Rubrivivax gelatinosus IL144: one gene and its partner. The protein of the gene in region 1 interacts with the protein of each later gene in a pairwise test. Links are inferred from orthologs where the notes say so. Each region holds a gene or a part of one and is shown in the gene's direction. Other genes may lie near its edges.

Evidence for each region. The genes of interacting proteins can lie anywhere in the genome.
Region 2: the proteins of rho (region 1) and hfq interact in binary tests that used the Escherichia coli proteins (3 or more experiments, as listed by UniProt). The link is inferred for Rubrivivax gelatinosus IL144 from one-to-one orthologs.

Annotation. Positions count from the first base shown.
Region 1 is NC_017075.1:3,529,532-3,537,038, forward strand. Bases 2,135-4,951 are described here. They hold rho (transcription termination factor Rho), read left to right. Parts: upstream 2,135-2,818; coding sequence 2,819-4,084; downstream 4,085-4,951. Other genes in these bases: trxA (thioredoxin TrxA), read left to right, coding at 2,296-2,625; RGE_RS16120 (type B 50S ribosomal protein L31), read left to right, coding at 4,236-4,496; RGE_RS16125 (hypothetical protein), read left to right, coding at 4,594-4,951. Outside these bases: RGE_RS16100 (serine/threonine protein kinase), read right to left, coding at 1-325; RGE_RS16105 (serine/threonine protein kinase), read right to left, coding at 322-2,070; more of RGE_RS16125, read left to right, coding at 4,952-6,294; phosphate regulon sensor histidine kinase PhoR, read right to left, coding at 6,243-7,507. UniProt on the Escherichia coli protein: Facilitates transcription termination by a mechanism that involves Rho binding to the nascent RNA, activation of Rho's RNA-dependent ATPase activity, and release of the mRNA from the DNA template.
Region 2 is NC_017075.1:2,911,314-2,915,797, reverse strand. What follows is about bases 173-2,879. They hold hfq (RNA chaperone Hfq), read left to right. Parts: upstream 173-1,258; coding sequence 1,259-1,501; downstream 1,502-2,879. Other genes in these bases: hflK (FtsH protease activity modulator HflK), read left to right, coding at 2,711-2,879; hflX (GTPase HflX), read left to right, coding at 1,545-2,714; der (ribosome biogenesis GTPase Der), read left to right, coding at 173-1,183. In the rest of the region: more of der, read left to right, coding at 1-172; more of hflK, read left to right, coding at 2,880-3,970; protease modulator HflC, read left to right, coding at 3,989-4,484. UniProt on the Escherichia coli protein: RNA chaperone that binds small regulatory RNA (sRNAs) and mRNAs to facilitate mRNA translational regulation in response to envelope stress, environmental stress and changes in metabolite concentrations.

The DNA of each region.
Region 1 (7,507 bases):
CGCGCGCCGGCAGCGCACCGCGCTCGCGCAGCGTCTCGGCCAGCGTGCGCCCGGGCACGTACTCGAAGACGAAATAGGGCTGGCCGCCGTGGCGGTCGGCCTCGAAGACCGGGACGACGTTCGGATGCGTCAGCCGGGCGACGCTGCGCGCCTCGTGCAGCCAGGCGTCGACGTCGGAGCTGCCGACGCTGTCGTTGAGCAGCTTGAGCGCGACGTCGCGGTCCAACCGCGGGTCGTGCGCCAGCCAGACGCTGGCCTGGGCACCGCGACCGAGTTCGCGGCGCAGTTCGAAGCGGCCGACCTGGCCGCCGGCACCCAGGCTCACGACATCGCTCCCGAGGCTCCGGCGACGCTGGCGCGGCGCTCCGCGGGCTCGGCGGCGCCGGCGGGCCGCATCGAGGCCGCGACGGCCTCCTGCAGCTCCTTGACCGACAGGCCCAGCGCGCGGCCGTAGCGCTGCGCGATGCGCTGCAGCGCCGGCCCGGGCGCGGCGCCGGTCGTCGCATAGGCATCGACGATCTCGTTGCCGGCGCTGGCCACCTGGCGCAGCAGCTCGGTGTCGCCGTCGGCATGGCGCACCGGTGTCTCCAGCGGCAGGCGGCGGATCATGTGCAGCACGCCGTCGTCCAGACCCCAGTGGCGCGCGACGGCGTGTCCCAACGCCTCGACGTCGATGCCGAGCACGGCAAAGGACGCGGCCTGCTCGCCCATGCCGGGGTCTTCGCGCTCGCTGCCGGGGGCCGGCTGCATCAGGCGGCGGATCTGCTGCGCCTCGTCGGGGAAGTGGTACTGCAGCACCAGGCGGCCGAGGTTCTGCAGCATCGCGAGCAAGGTCACGACCTCGGCGTCGTAGCCGGCGGGCCGCAAGGCCGCGGCCACGCGACCGGCACGCTTGACGCGCGCGATGAGCTGCAGCAGCTCGGCCGCGGCGTCCTCGGACAAGGGGCCGGGCCAGGGCCGCAGCGCGGTGGCGGCGCGGCGCACGCCGTCGATGCCGAGCATCGCGATCGCGCGGCGCAGCGTCAGGATCGGGCCGCTACCCGAGACCTGTGCACCGCGCACCTGGGCGGTGTTGACGGCGCGCAGCAGCTCGAAAGCCAGCGCCAGGTCCTGCAGCGCGACCTCGGCGATCTCGTTGGTGCGCTGGCGCTCCATCGCGCCCAGGCGGTTCAGGCGCCCGGCGGCGCCGGGCTGGGCGGGCAGCACGCCGGCGGCGCGCAGCCGGTCGGACAGCAGCGACAGCGCGCCGTTGCCGCCGGACTCGGCCTGGATCCAGCCTTCGAGCGCACGTGCCAGCGTGCGCGCGCTGCGGTAGCGCTGGCGCTCCTGGCGGTCGGTGGCGCGGTTGACGATGGCGCGCAGCGGCTCGGGCACGAGGTGGGCCGTCGCCCAGGGCAGGCGCACGATCTCGCGGCCCAGCGGCGGCATGCGCTCGACGACGCGCCCGGTGTCGGGCTCGTCCAGCGCGTGCTGGCCGGCCAGCGCGTGGTGCAGCAGCAGGCCGGCAGCCATCACGTCGCGCTGCGCGGCAGCCCGCTGCGCGGCCAGCGACGGCGCCTCGCCCTGCGGCGTGGCGACTTCCAGGCCGGCCAGACGCAGCCGGCCGTGGTCGTCGACGAGCACGACGAAACCTTGCAGGTCCTGGTGCGCGACGCCGGACTGGTGCGCGAACGCGAGGCCGGCGAGCAGCTGCACGAAGATCCCGGCGCACTCGGGCGGCGCCAGGCCTTGCGAGCCGACCCGCTCGGCCAGCGGCGCGGCGTCGTCCAGGTCGTAGGCGACGTAGGGCCAGCCGTCCTGCACGCCGATGTCCACGGCGACGGCGAGGTTCGGGTGCTGCAGCCGCGCGGCGCGCTGCACGGTCTCGGTCCAGCGCTCGAGCGCGGCGAGCTCGGCCGGCTGCACGCGCGGCAGCACGAGCAGCAGGTCGCGGCCGGCGCGCGCGTCGGCCACCAGCCAGGCCATCGTGCGCTCGCTCTTGCCGACGAGCCGCAGCAGCTGATAGGCGCCGAAGTGGCGCACCGCAGCGGAACGCGGCGCAGCCTCCGTGGCGGTTACGGGGTTGGACATGGTCCAGATTGGAAACCGGCGGGGCACATGCCGAAACCCCGATCTGGCGTCGTTTTCGGTTGCAGTTCGCGCGCCCGGCGCTATCGCGGTGATAGCCGCAGCCCAATCAGCCGAACAGGCCCTTTGTGCAAGAATCCGCCCGACGCATTCGCGTACCCTTCCCGGTTTACCGACCCATCCTGCGCCCGCCCGTGACGGCGACCGCGGCGCCCGGAGTTCACCCCCATGAGCAGCGAACTGATCAAGCACGTGACCGACGCGTCGTTCCAAAGCGACGTCCTGCAGGCCGACAAGCCCGTCCTCGTCGACTACTGGGCCGAGTGGTGCGGCCCCTGCAAGATGATCGCGCCGGTGCTCGACGAACTCGCGCCGGCCTACGACGGCCGTCTGCAGATCGCCAAGATGAACGTCGACGAGAACCGCGAAGTGCCGGCCAAGTTCGGCATCCGCGGCATCCCGACGCTGATGATCTTCAAGGGCGGCCAGCTCGCCGCGACCAAGGTCGGCGCGCTTTCCAAGGCACAACTGTCGGCCTTCATCGACAGCCATCTATAATGCGGCCGATCGGCGCCTGAGCATCACGCTCGCGGCGCCGACGGTACGCCCCCGCCCCGCTGCCCGCCGGCCTCCTCGCCGGCACACGAACAGGCAGCGGCACGCGGACCAGGCTCCCCTCCCACAGCCTCTCTCTACGCCTCGGCGGGCACCCTTGACGGGCGCTGGCCCGGCGTGACCAGGGTCTCGACCCATGCATCTGTCCGAACTGAAAGCGCAGCACGTCTCCGAGCTCATCAAGATGGGCGAAGCGCTGGAAATCGAGAACGTCGCCCGCCTGCGCAAGCAGGAGCTGATGTTCGCGATCATGAAAAAGCGCGCGAAGGCCGGTGAACAGGTCTTCGGCGACGGCGTGCTCGAAGTCCTGCCCGACGGCTTCGGCTTCCTGCGCTCGATCGAAGCCAGCTACATGGCTTCGACCGACGACATCTACCTGTCGCCGAGCCAGATCCGCCGCTTCAACCTGCACACCGGCGACATGGTCGAAGGCGAAGTGCGGGTGCCCAAGGACGGCGAGCGCTACTTCGCCCTCGTGAAGGTCGACCGTGTGAACGGCGTGACCCCGGAGGAGAGCAAGCACAAGATCATGTTCGAGAACTTGACGCCGCTCTTCCCGAAAGAGCAGTTCAAGCTCGAGCGCGACAACCTCAAGGCCGAGGAGAACATCACCGGCCGCATCATCGACCTCATCGCCCCGATCGGCAAAGGCCAGCGCGCGCTGCTCGTCGCCCAGCCCAAGACCGGCAAGACGGTGATGATGCAGCACCTGGCGCACGCGATCGTCGCCAACCACCCCGAGGTGCACCTGATCGTGCTGCTCGTCGACGAGCGACCCGAGGAAGTGACCGAGATGCTGCGCACCGTGCGCGGCGAGGTCATCAGCTCGACCTTCGACGAGCCCGCCGCGCGCCACGTGCAGGTCGCCGAGATGGTGATCGAGCGCGCCAAGCGCCTGGTCGAGCTGAAGAAGGACGTCGTGATCCTGCTCGACTCGATCACCCGCCTGGCCCGCGCCTACAACAACGTCCTGCCCTCGTCGGGCAAGGTGCTGACCGGCGGCGTCGACGCCAACGCGCTGCAGCGCCCGAAGCGCTTCTTCGGCGCCGCGCGCAACGTCGAGGAAGGCGGCTCGCTGACGATCATCGGCACCGCGCTGATCGACACCGGCAGCCGCATGGACGAGGTGATCTACGAAGAGTTCAAGGGCACCGGCAACTGCGAGATCCACCTGGATCGCCGCATGGCCGAGAAGCGCGTCTACCCGTCGATCCTGATCAACAAGTCGGGCACCCGCCGCGAGGAGTTGCTGCTCAAGCCGGAGATCCTGCAAAAGACCTGGATCCTGCGCAAGCTGCTCTATCCGATGGACGAGATCGAGGCGATGGAGTTCATCCTCGACAAGATGAAGGCGACGAAGAACAACCTGGACTTCTTCGACATGATGCGACGCGGCGGGTGATTCCGCGGTCGATCACGCCTTGCGCGCACTCGATGCGCGCACACGGGGCCCTACGGGGCCCCGTTTCACGCTAGAATCAGCGGTTTTTCCGCCACCGGGCAAGTGCGCCGACGTTTCGGCGTGGCTGCCACACCTGCACTCGAGAGGCACCATGAAAGAAGGCATCCACCCGAACTACCGCGAGGTCTGCTTCCAGGACCTGTCCAACGGCTTCAAGTTCGTGACGCGTTCGTGCGTTCAGACCAAGGAAACGATCAAGCTGGACGATGGCCGCGAGCTGCCGCTGGTGAAGCTCGAAACCACGAGCGAGACGCACCCGTTCTACACCGGTACGCAAAAGAGCGTGGACAACCTGGGCGGCCGCGTCGAGAAGTTCCGCAACAAGTTCGCGCGGGTCGGCCTCAAGAAGTGAGGCGTGCCCGCCGGGGCCCGCGCGCGGCCCCCGCTGGACAAGGCAGCCTCGGCTGCCTTTTCTTTTTTCCGCCGTCTTCACGCATCATCGTCCTCCGGTGAGCAGTCCCAATCCCGCCCTCGTCACCCAGCGCGGCGCGCGCTCCCTGCCGCGGCTGGCGCTGCTGGTGTTCTGTGCCGCGTACGTGCTGCCCGGCGTCTTCCACCGCGACCCCTGGCGCAACGCCGACCTCGTCGCCTACGGGCTGATGTCGGCGATCGCCGAAGGCCGGACGTCCTGGCTGTCGCCGACGCTGGGCGGGGTGCCGGCCGACGCCGCGCTGCTGCCGCACTGGCTGGGCGCGCTGGCGATCCAGTGGCTGGGCCCGCTGTTCGGCGACGGCGCCTTCGCCGCGCGCGTCCCGTTCGCGCTGCTGCTGGCGCTGGCGATGGTGCTGGTCTGGTACACGACCTACTACCTCGCGCGCACCCAGGCCGCGCAGCCGGTGGCCTTCGCCTTCGGCGGCGAGGCCGACCCCGTGGACTACGCGCGAGCGATCGCCGACGGCGCGCTGCTGGCGCTGATCGCGACGCTGGGCCTGCTGCAGCTGGGCCACGAGACGACGCCCGAACTCGGCCAGCTGGTCGGCGTGGGCCTGTTCATGCTGGCGCTGGCGATCGCGCCGTTTCGCCGCTGGCAGCCGCGCGTGGCCATCGTCGCCGCACTGCTGGTGCTGGCCGGCAGCGGCGCGCCGGCCACGGCGCTGGGCATCGGCCTGGGCGGCGTGCTGGTCTGCATGCGCTCGGCCTACGACACGGTGCGCCGCTTCGCGCCCTGGGTGGCCGCGGCGACGCTGGCCTCGGCGGCGCTGGCCGCCTGGCTGGGCGCCTGGCAGTGGCGCGCCTCCTGGCCCGACGCCGACGACGCCGTGACGCTGGCGCGCCAGTGGGCCTGGTTCCTGTGGCCGGCCTGGCCGCTGGTGCTGTGGACGCTGTGGCAGTGGCGCCGCCATCTGACGCACCGGCACATCTCGGTGCCGCTGGTGACCGTCGTCGTGGCGATGGTCGGGGCGATCGCGACAAACATGAACGAGCGCCTGCTGATGCTCGCCATCCCCGGGCTGGCGGTGCTGGCGGCGTTCGCGCTGCCGACGCTCAAGCGCACCAGTTCGGCGGCGATCGACTGGTTCTCGATGTTCTTCTTCACCTTCGGCGCGATCGCGATCTGGTTCTTCTACGTCGCGATGCAGACCGGGGTGCCGGCCAAGCCGGCGGCCAACGCGCTGCGCCTGGTGCCGGGCTACGTCGTGCGCTTCGAGCCGGTGGAACTGGCCTTCGCGCTGGCCGGCACGCTGGCCTGGTTATGGCTGCTGCGCTGGCGCACCGGGCGCCACCGCGAGGCGCTGTGGAAGAGCATGGTGATCCCGGCCGGCGGCGTCGCGCTGTGCTGGCTGCTGCTGATGACGCTGTGGCGCGCGCCGCTGGACTACGCGCGCAGCTCGCGCCCTGAAGTCGAACATCTGCGCGCCTATGTCGCCAGCGGCGGCTGCATCGCCGCGCCGGGCGCACCGTCGGTCGCGGTGGCGGCGCTCGAGGTCTTCGGCCGCTACCAGATCGACGCCAGCCCCGATGCCGTGAACGGCCGCTGCGACAACCTGCTGTACCGGGTGCGCGGCGTGAAGCCGCCGCCGGCGCCGCCGGGCTGGGTGCACGTGGCGACGCTGCAGCGCATGCAGGACCGCGGCGAGCGCTTCGCGCTCTACCGCCGTCAGGCCGCGCCGGCGGCCGCCGTCGAAGCGCCCGAGGCCGCGGCGCGCTGACGCAGCCGCGCCGCCGGGAACACGAGGCGGAAACGCGAGCCCCGGCCGGGCTCGCTGGCGACGTCGATCTCGCCGCCGTGGCGCTGCACGACGTGCTTGACGATCGACAGCCCCAGCCCGGTGCCGCCGGTCTCGCGCGAGCGGCTGCTGTCGACGCGGTAGAAACGTTCGGTCAGCCGCGGCAGGTGCTCGCGCGCGATGCCGACGCCGGTGTCGGCGACCTCGATCTCGGCGCTGCCGTCGTCGCGGGTACGGAAACGCAGGTCGATGCGCCCGCCTTCGGGCGTGTAGCGCACGGCGTTGCCGACGAGGTTGCCGATGGCGCTGAGCAGTTCGGTGTCGCTGCCGGCGATCTCGCAGTCCTCGCCCCCGGCGGCGCTGATCTCGTGGCGCCCGGCCGACAGCGCGCGGCCGTCGGCTTCGGCGCGGCGCAGCAGCGTCGCCACCGGCCACCAGCGGTCCGGCGGCGGCCGCGGGCTGCCTTCGAGCTGCGCCAGCGTCAGCAGGTCGGCGACCAGCGCCTGCATGCGGTTGGTCTGCTGCTCCATCAGTTTGAGCACACGCTCGCGCTCGACCGGCGTCAGCGGCAGCGAGGCCATGGTCTCGACGAAGCCGGCGAGCACCGTCAGCGGCGTGCGGATCTCGTGCGAGACGTTGGCGACGAAGTCGCGGCGCATCGCGTCGGCGCGCTCGCGCTCGGTGACGTCCAGCGACAGCACCAGGCGCAGGCCTTCGCCGTACTCGCGCACGATGACCGAGAAGCTGCGCCGGCCCAGCGGGTCGACCAGCATCAGCGGCTGGCTGAAGTCGCCGACCTGCAGGAACTGCACGAAAGCCGGCTGGCGCACGAGGTTGGTCACGCGCTGGCGACGGTCGCGCACCGGGTCCAGGCCGAAGTGGTCGGCGGCCTCCGAGTTGCACCACTCGATCTGGCCGCTGGCGTCGAGCATCATGACGCCGTTGGGCGAAGCCTCGATGGCCGACAGGAACTGCTCCAGGCGCTGGCGCTCGCGTTCGATCTGCGTCTCGCGCTGGCGAAAGCCCCGCTCCACGCGGTAGCCGAGTTCGCCCCAGAAGCCGGTGTCGCGCGGCGCGCCACGCGTCTGGTCGCCACGCAGCCAGTTCAACAGCCGGCGCGCGCGCCAGCCTTCGACGGCGGCCGCCAGCGCGGCGAAGAAGGCGGCGCCCAGCGGCGCGCCGATGCCGGGCTGGC
Region 2 (4,484 bases), 620 kb from region 1 along the record:
CGTCGACACCGGCGGCTTCGAGCCCGAGAAGCCCAGCGGCGTCGTCGCCGAGATGGCCAAGCAGACCAAGCAGGCCGTCGCCGAGGCTGACGTCGTCGTCTTCGTCACCGACCTGCGTGCCGGCCTGTCGGCCCAGGACCACGACATCGCGCGCTTCCTGCGCACGCAGCAGAAGAAGGTCATCCTCGCGGTCAACAAGGCCGAAGGCATGGCCGAGTCGCCGCTGCTGGCCGAGTTCCACGAGCTCGGCATCGGCGAGCCGCATCCGCTGTCGGCCTCGCACGGCCAGGGCGTGCGCAGCCTGCTCGAGACGGCGCTGGAGGACTTCGACTTCGGCGACGAGGACGAGGAGGGCGGCGAGCCCGATGCCGACGCGCCGATCCGCCTGGCCGTCGCCGGCCGGCCCAACGTCGGCAAGTCGACGCTGATCAACGCCTGGCTGGGCGAGGAGCGCCTGGTGGCGTTCGACCAACCGGGCACGACGCGCGACGCGATCAAGGTCTCGCTGGAGCGCGAGGGCCGCCGTTTCGAGCTGATCGACACCGCCGGCCTGCGCCGCAAGGGCAAGGTCTTCGAGGCGATCGAGAAGTTCTCGGTCGTCAAGACGCTGCAGGCCATCGCCGACGCCAACGTCGTCGTGCTGATGGTCGACGCCACCGTCGGCGTCAGCGAGCAGGACGCGCACATCGCCGGTTACGTGCTCGAGTCCGGGCGTGCTGTCGTGCTGGCGCTCAACAAGTGGGACGCCACCGACGACTACCAGCGCCAGCAGCTGCAGCGCTCGATTGAGAGCCGCCTGGCGTTCCTGAAGTTCGCGCCGGTGCTGCAGATCTCGGCGAAGAAGCGCACCGGCCTCACGGCGCTGTGGAAGGCCATCCTGCACGCCCACGCCTCGGCGACGGTGAAGATGCCGACGCCGGTGCTGACGCGCCTGCTGATCGACGCCGTGCAGCACCAGGCCCCGCGGCGCGAAGGCGCTTTCCGGCCGAAGATGCGTTATGCCCACCAGGGCGGCATGAATCCGCCGCTGGTCGTGATCCACGGCAACTCGCTGGACCACATCACCGACGCCTACAAGCGTTATCTCGAAGGTCGTTTCCGCGAGCACTTCAAGCTCGTCGGCACGCCGATGCGGATCGAATTCCGTTCCTCGAAGAATCCCTTCGACGAACGCAGCCCCTGAGGCAATCCGCTTTTCAAGTCGGGTTCGCCCCCGTGTGATAACGTGGGGCACTCGACATTCAACACGGAGCATATCGTGAGCAACAAAGGCCAACTTTTGCAGGACCCCTTCCTGAACCTGCTGCGCAAAGAGCACGTGCCGGTCTCGATCTACCTGGTCAACGGCATCAAGCTCCAGGGCCACATCGAATCCTTCGACCAGTACGTCGTTCTGCTGCGCAACACCGTCACCCAGATGGTCTACAAGCACGCGATCTCCACCGTCGTGCCCAGCCGCGCGGTGAATTTCCATCCGAACGAGGCCTCCGAGCAGGCCTGATCCCGCTCGATTCCCTCCAACGAGACCCGCCACCACCCGAGCCTTGACTTCAGCTGCACCGCAGACGCTGTCGCAGGAGGGCGGCCCGACGCGCGCCGTGCTCGTCGGCGTCGACCTCGGCGGTGACAGCCACTTCGACCCCACCCTCGACGAACTCGCCTTGTTGGCCGAGTCGGCGGGCGACGTCGCGGTCGCCCGCGTCACCGCCCGCCGCAAGGCGCCCGACGCGGCGCTGTTCGTTGGTTCGGGCAAGGCCGACGAGATCCGGGCGATGGTCGGCGCCACGCAGGCGCACGGCGTCATCTTCGACCAGACGCTGTCGCCGGCGCAGCAGCGCAACCTGGAGCGCCACCTCGGCGTTCCGGTCGCCGACCGCACCTCGCTGATCCTCGACATCTTCGCCGCCCGCGCCCAGAGCCACGAAGGCAAGCTGCAGGTCGAGCTCGCCCGCCTGCAGTACGTCGCGACGCGGCTGGTGCGGCGCTGGTCGCACCTGGAGCGCCAGCGCGGCGGCATCGGCACGCGCGGCGGCCCGGGCGAGGCGCAGATCGAACTCGACCGGCGCATGATCGGCGAGCGCATCAAGTCGGTGAAGGCGCGGCTGGAGAAGGTCAAGCAGCAGCGCGGCACGCAGCGCCGGGCGCGCGAGCGCCGCGGCACCTTCCGCGTCTCGCTGGTCGGCTACACCAACGCCGGCAAGTCGACGCTGTTCAACGCCCTCGTCAAGGCGCGCACCTACGCCGCCGACCAGCTGTTCGCGACGCTGGACACGACGACGCGCTCGCTCTGGCTCGGCGAGGCCGGCGCCTCGGTGTCGCTGTCGGACACCGTCGGCTTCATCCGCGACCTGCCGCACAAGCTCGTCGAGGCTTTCGAGGCCACGCTGCGCGAGGCCGCCGACGCCGACCTGCTGCTGCACGTCGTCGACGCCGCGAGCCCGGCGCTGCTCGAGCAGCAGGCCGAGGTCGAGCGCGTGCTCGAGGAGATCGGGGCGGCCGGCGTGCCGCAGATCCTGGTCTTCAACAAATGCGACCTGCTCGAGGAGTCGCGGCTGCCACGCCAGCCGCGCGACGAGGTCGAGGTCCATCCGGGCATGCGCCGCGCGCGCGTGTTCGTCAGCGCACGCGACGGGCAGGGGCTCGACGTCCTGCGTCAGGTCATCGCCGAGGCCGCGCGTCCCGCGCCCGAGGCGCAAACGATCACCAACGAATGAAGCACACACCCCCCTTCAAGGTCTCGCGGCTGCGCGCTGCGCTGGCAGGCTGGGTCTTCAACAACCGCAACGACGGCCCGCCCGACCTCGACGAGCTCTGGCGCGACTTCAACCGCAAGCTGAGCGGCCTGTTCGGTGGCAAGGGCGGCGGTGGCGGCAACCGCAACGAAGGCGGCAACGGCGGCGGCTCCGGCGGCCCGTCGTTCCAGCCCGACATGAAGAGCGCCGGCATCGGCGTCGGCCTGATCGGCGCGGTCGTCGTGCTGGTCTGGCTGGGCAGCGGCTTCTTCATCGTCCAGGAAGGCCAGCAGGCGGTCGTCACGACCTTCGGCAAGTACAGCCACACGGCCGACGCCGGCTTCCAGTGGCGCTTTCCGTACCCGATCCAGGCCCACGAGACGGTCTCGGTGACGCAGCTGCGTTCGGTCGACGTCGGCCGCAACACGGTGGTCCAGGCCACCGGGCTGCGCGACTCGTCGATGCTGACGCAGGACGAGAACATCATCGACATCCGCTTCACCGTGCAGTACCGGCTGAGCGACGCGCGCCAGTACCTGTTCGAGAACCGCAACGCCGACGAAGCGGTGGTCCAGGCCGCCGAATCGGCGGTGCGCGAGATCGTCGGCCGCAGCAGCGTCGACTCGGTGCTCTACGAGCAGCGCGACGCGCTGGCCTCGGACCTCGTCAAGTCGATCCAGGCCCAGCTCGAGCGCCTGCGCGCCGGCATCATCATCGCCAACGTCAACGTCCAGAACGTGCAGGTGCCCGACGCGGTGCAGGCGGCGTTCAACGACGCCGTCAAGGCCGGCGCCGACCGCGACCGCTTCAAGAACGAAGGCCAGGCCTACGCCAGCGACGTGATCCCGAAGGCCCGCGGCAACGCTTCGCGCCTGGCCGAGGAAGCCGAGGGCTACCGCGCCCGCGTCATCGCCCAGGCCGAAGGTGACGCCCAGCGCTTCCGCTCGGTGCTCACCGAGTACCAGAAGGCGCCGGCGGTCACGCGCGACCGCATGTACCTCGACGCGATGCAGCAGATCTACTCGAACGTCTCCAAGGTGCTGGTCGACTCGCGCAGCGGCTCGAACCTGCTGTACCTGCCGCTGGACAAGCTGATCCAGCAGAGCGGCCCGAGCACCGCGCCGGCGCAGGCCCCGGTGGCCGTGCCGACGCCTTCGTCGACGCCGGACACGCTGTCCGGCAGCGCCGACATCCGTTCCCGCGACAACGCGCGCGCTCGCGACCGCGAAGGCCGCTGATCCAGGAGCACGCGAGACATGAATCGAATCGGAGTTATCGTCGCCGGCGCGCTGGTCGCGCTGATGCTTGCCGCATCGACGCTGTTCGTCGTCGACCAGCGCCAGGTGGCGGTCGTCTACGCCCTCGGCGAGATCAAGGAAGTCGTCACCGAGCCCGGCCTCAAGTTCAAGATGCCGCCGCCGTTCCAGAACGTCGTGTTCCTGGACAAGCGCATCCAGACGCTGGACAGCCCGGAGACGCGGCCGATCTTCACGGCCGAGAAGAAGAGCCTGGTCATCGACTGGCTGGTCAAGTGGCGCATCACCGAGCCGCGCCAGTTCATCCGCAACAACGGCACCGACATCCGCAACCTCGAGTCGCGGCTGGCGCCGGTGGTGCAGGCCGCGTTCAACGAGGAGATCACCAAGCGCACCGTGCGCGGCGTGCTCGCCACCGAGCGCGACCGGGTGATGAACGACGTCAAGAGCCGCCTGACCGACGAGGCCAAGGGCTTCGGCATCGAGATCGTCGACG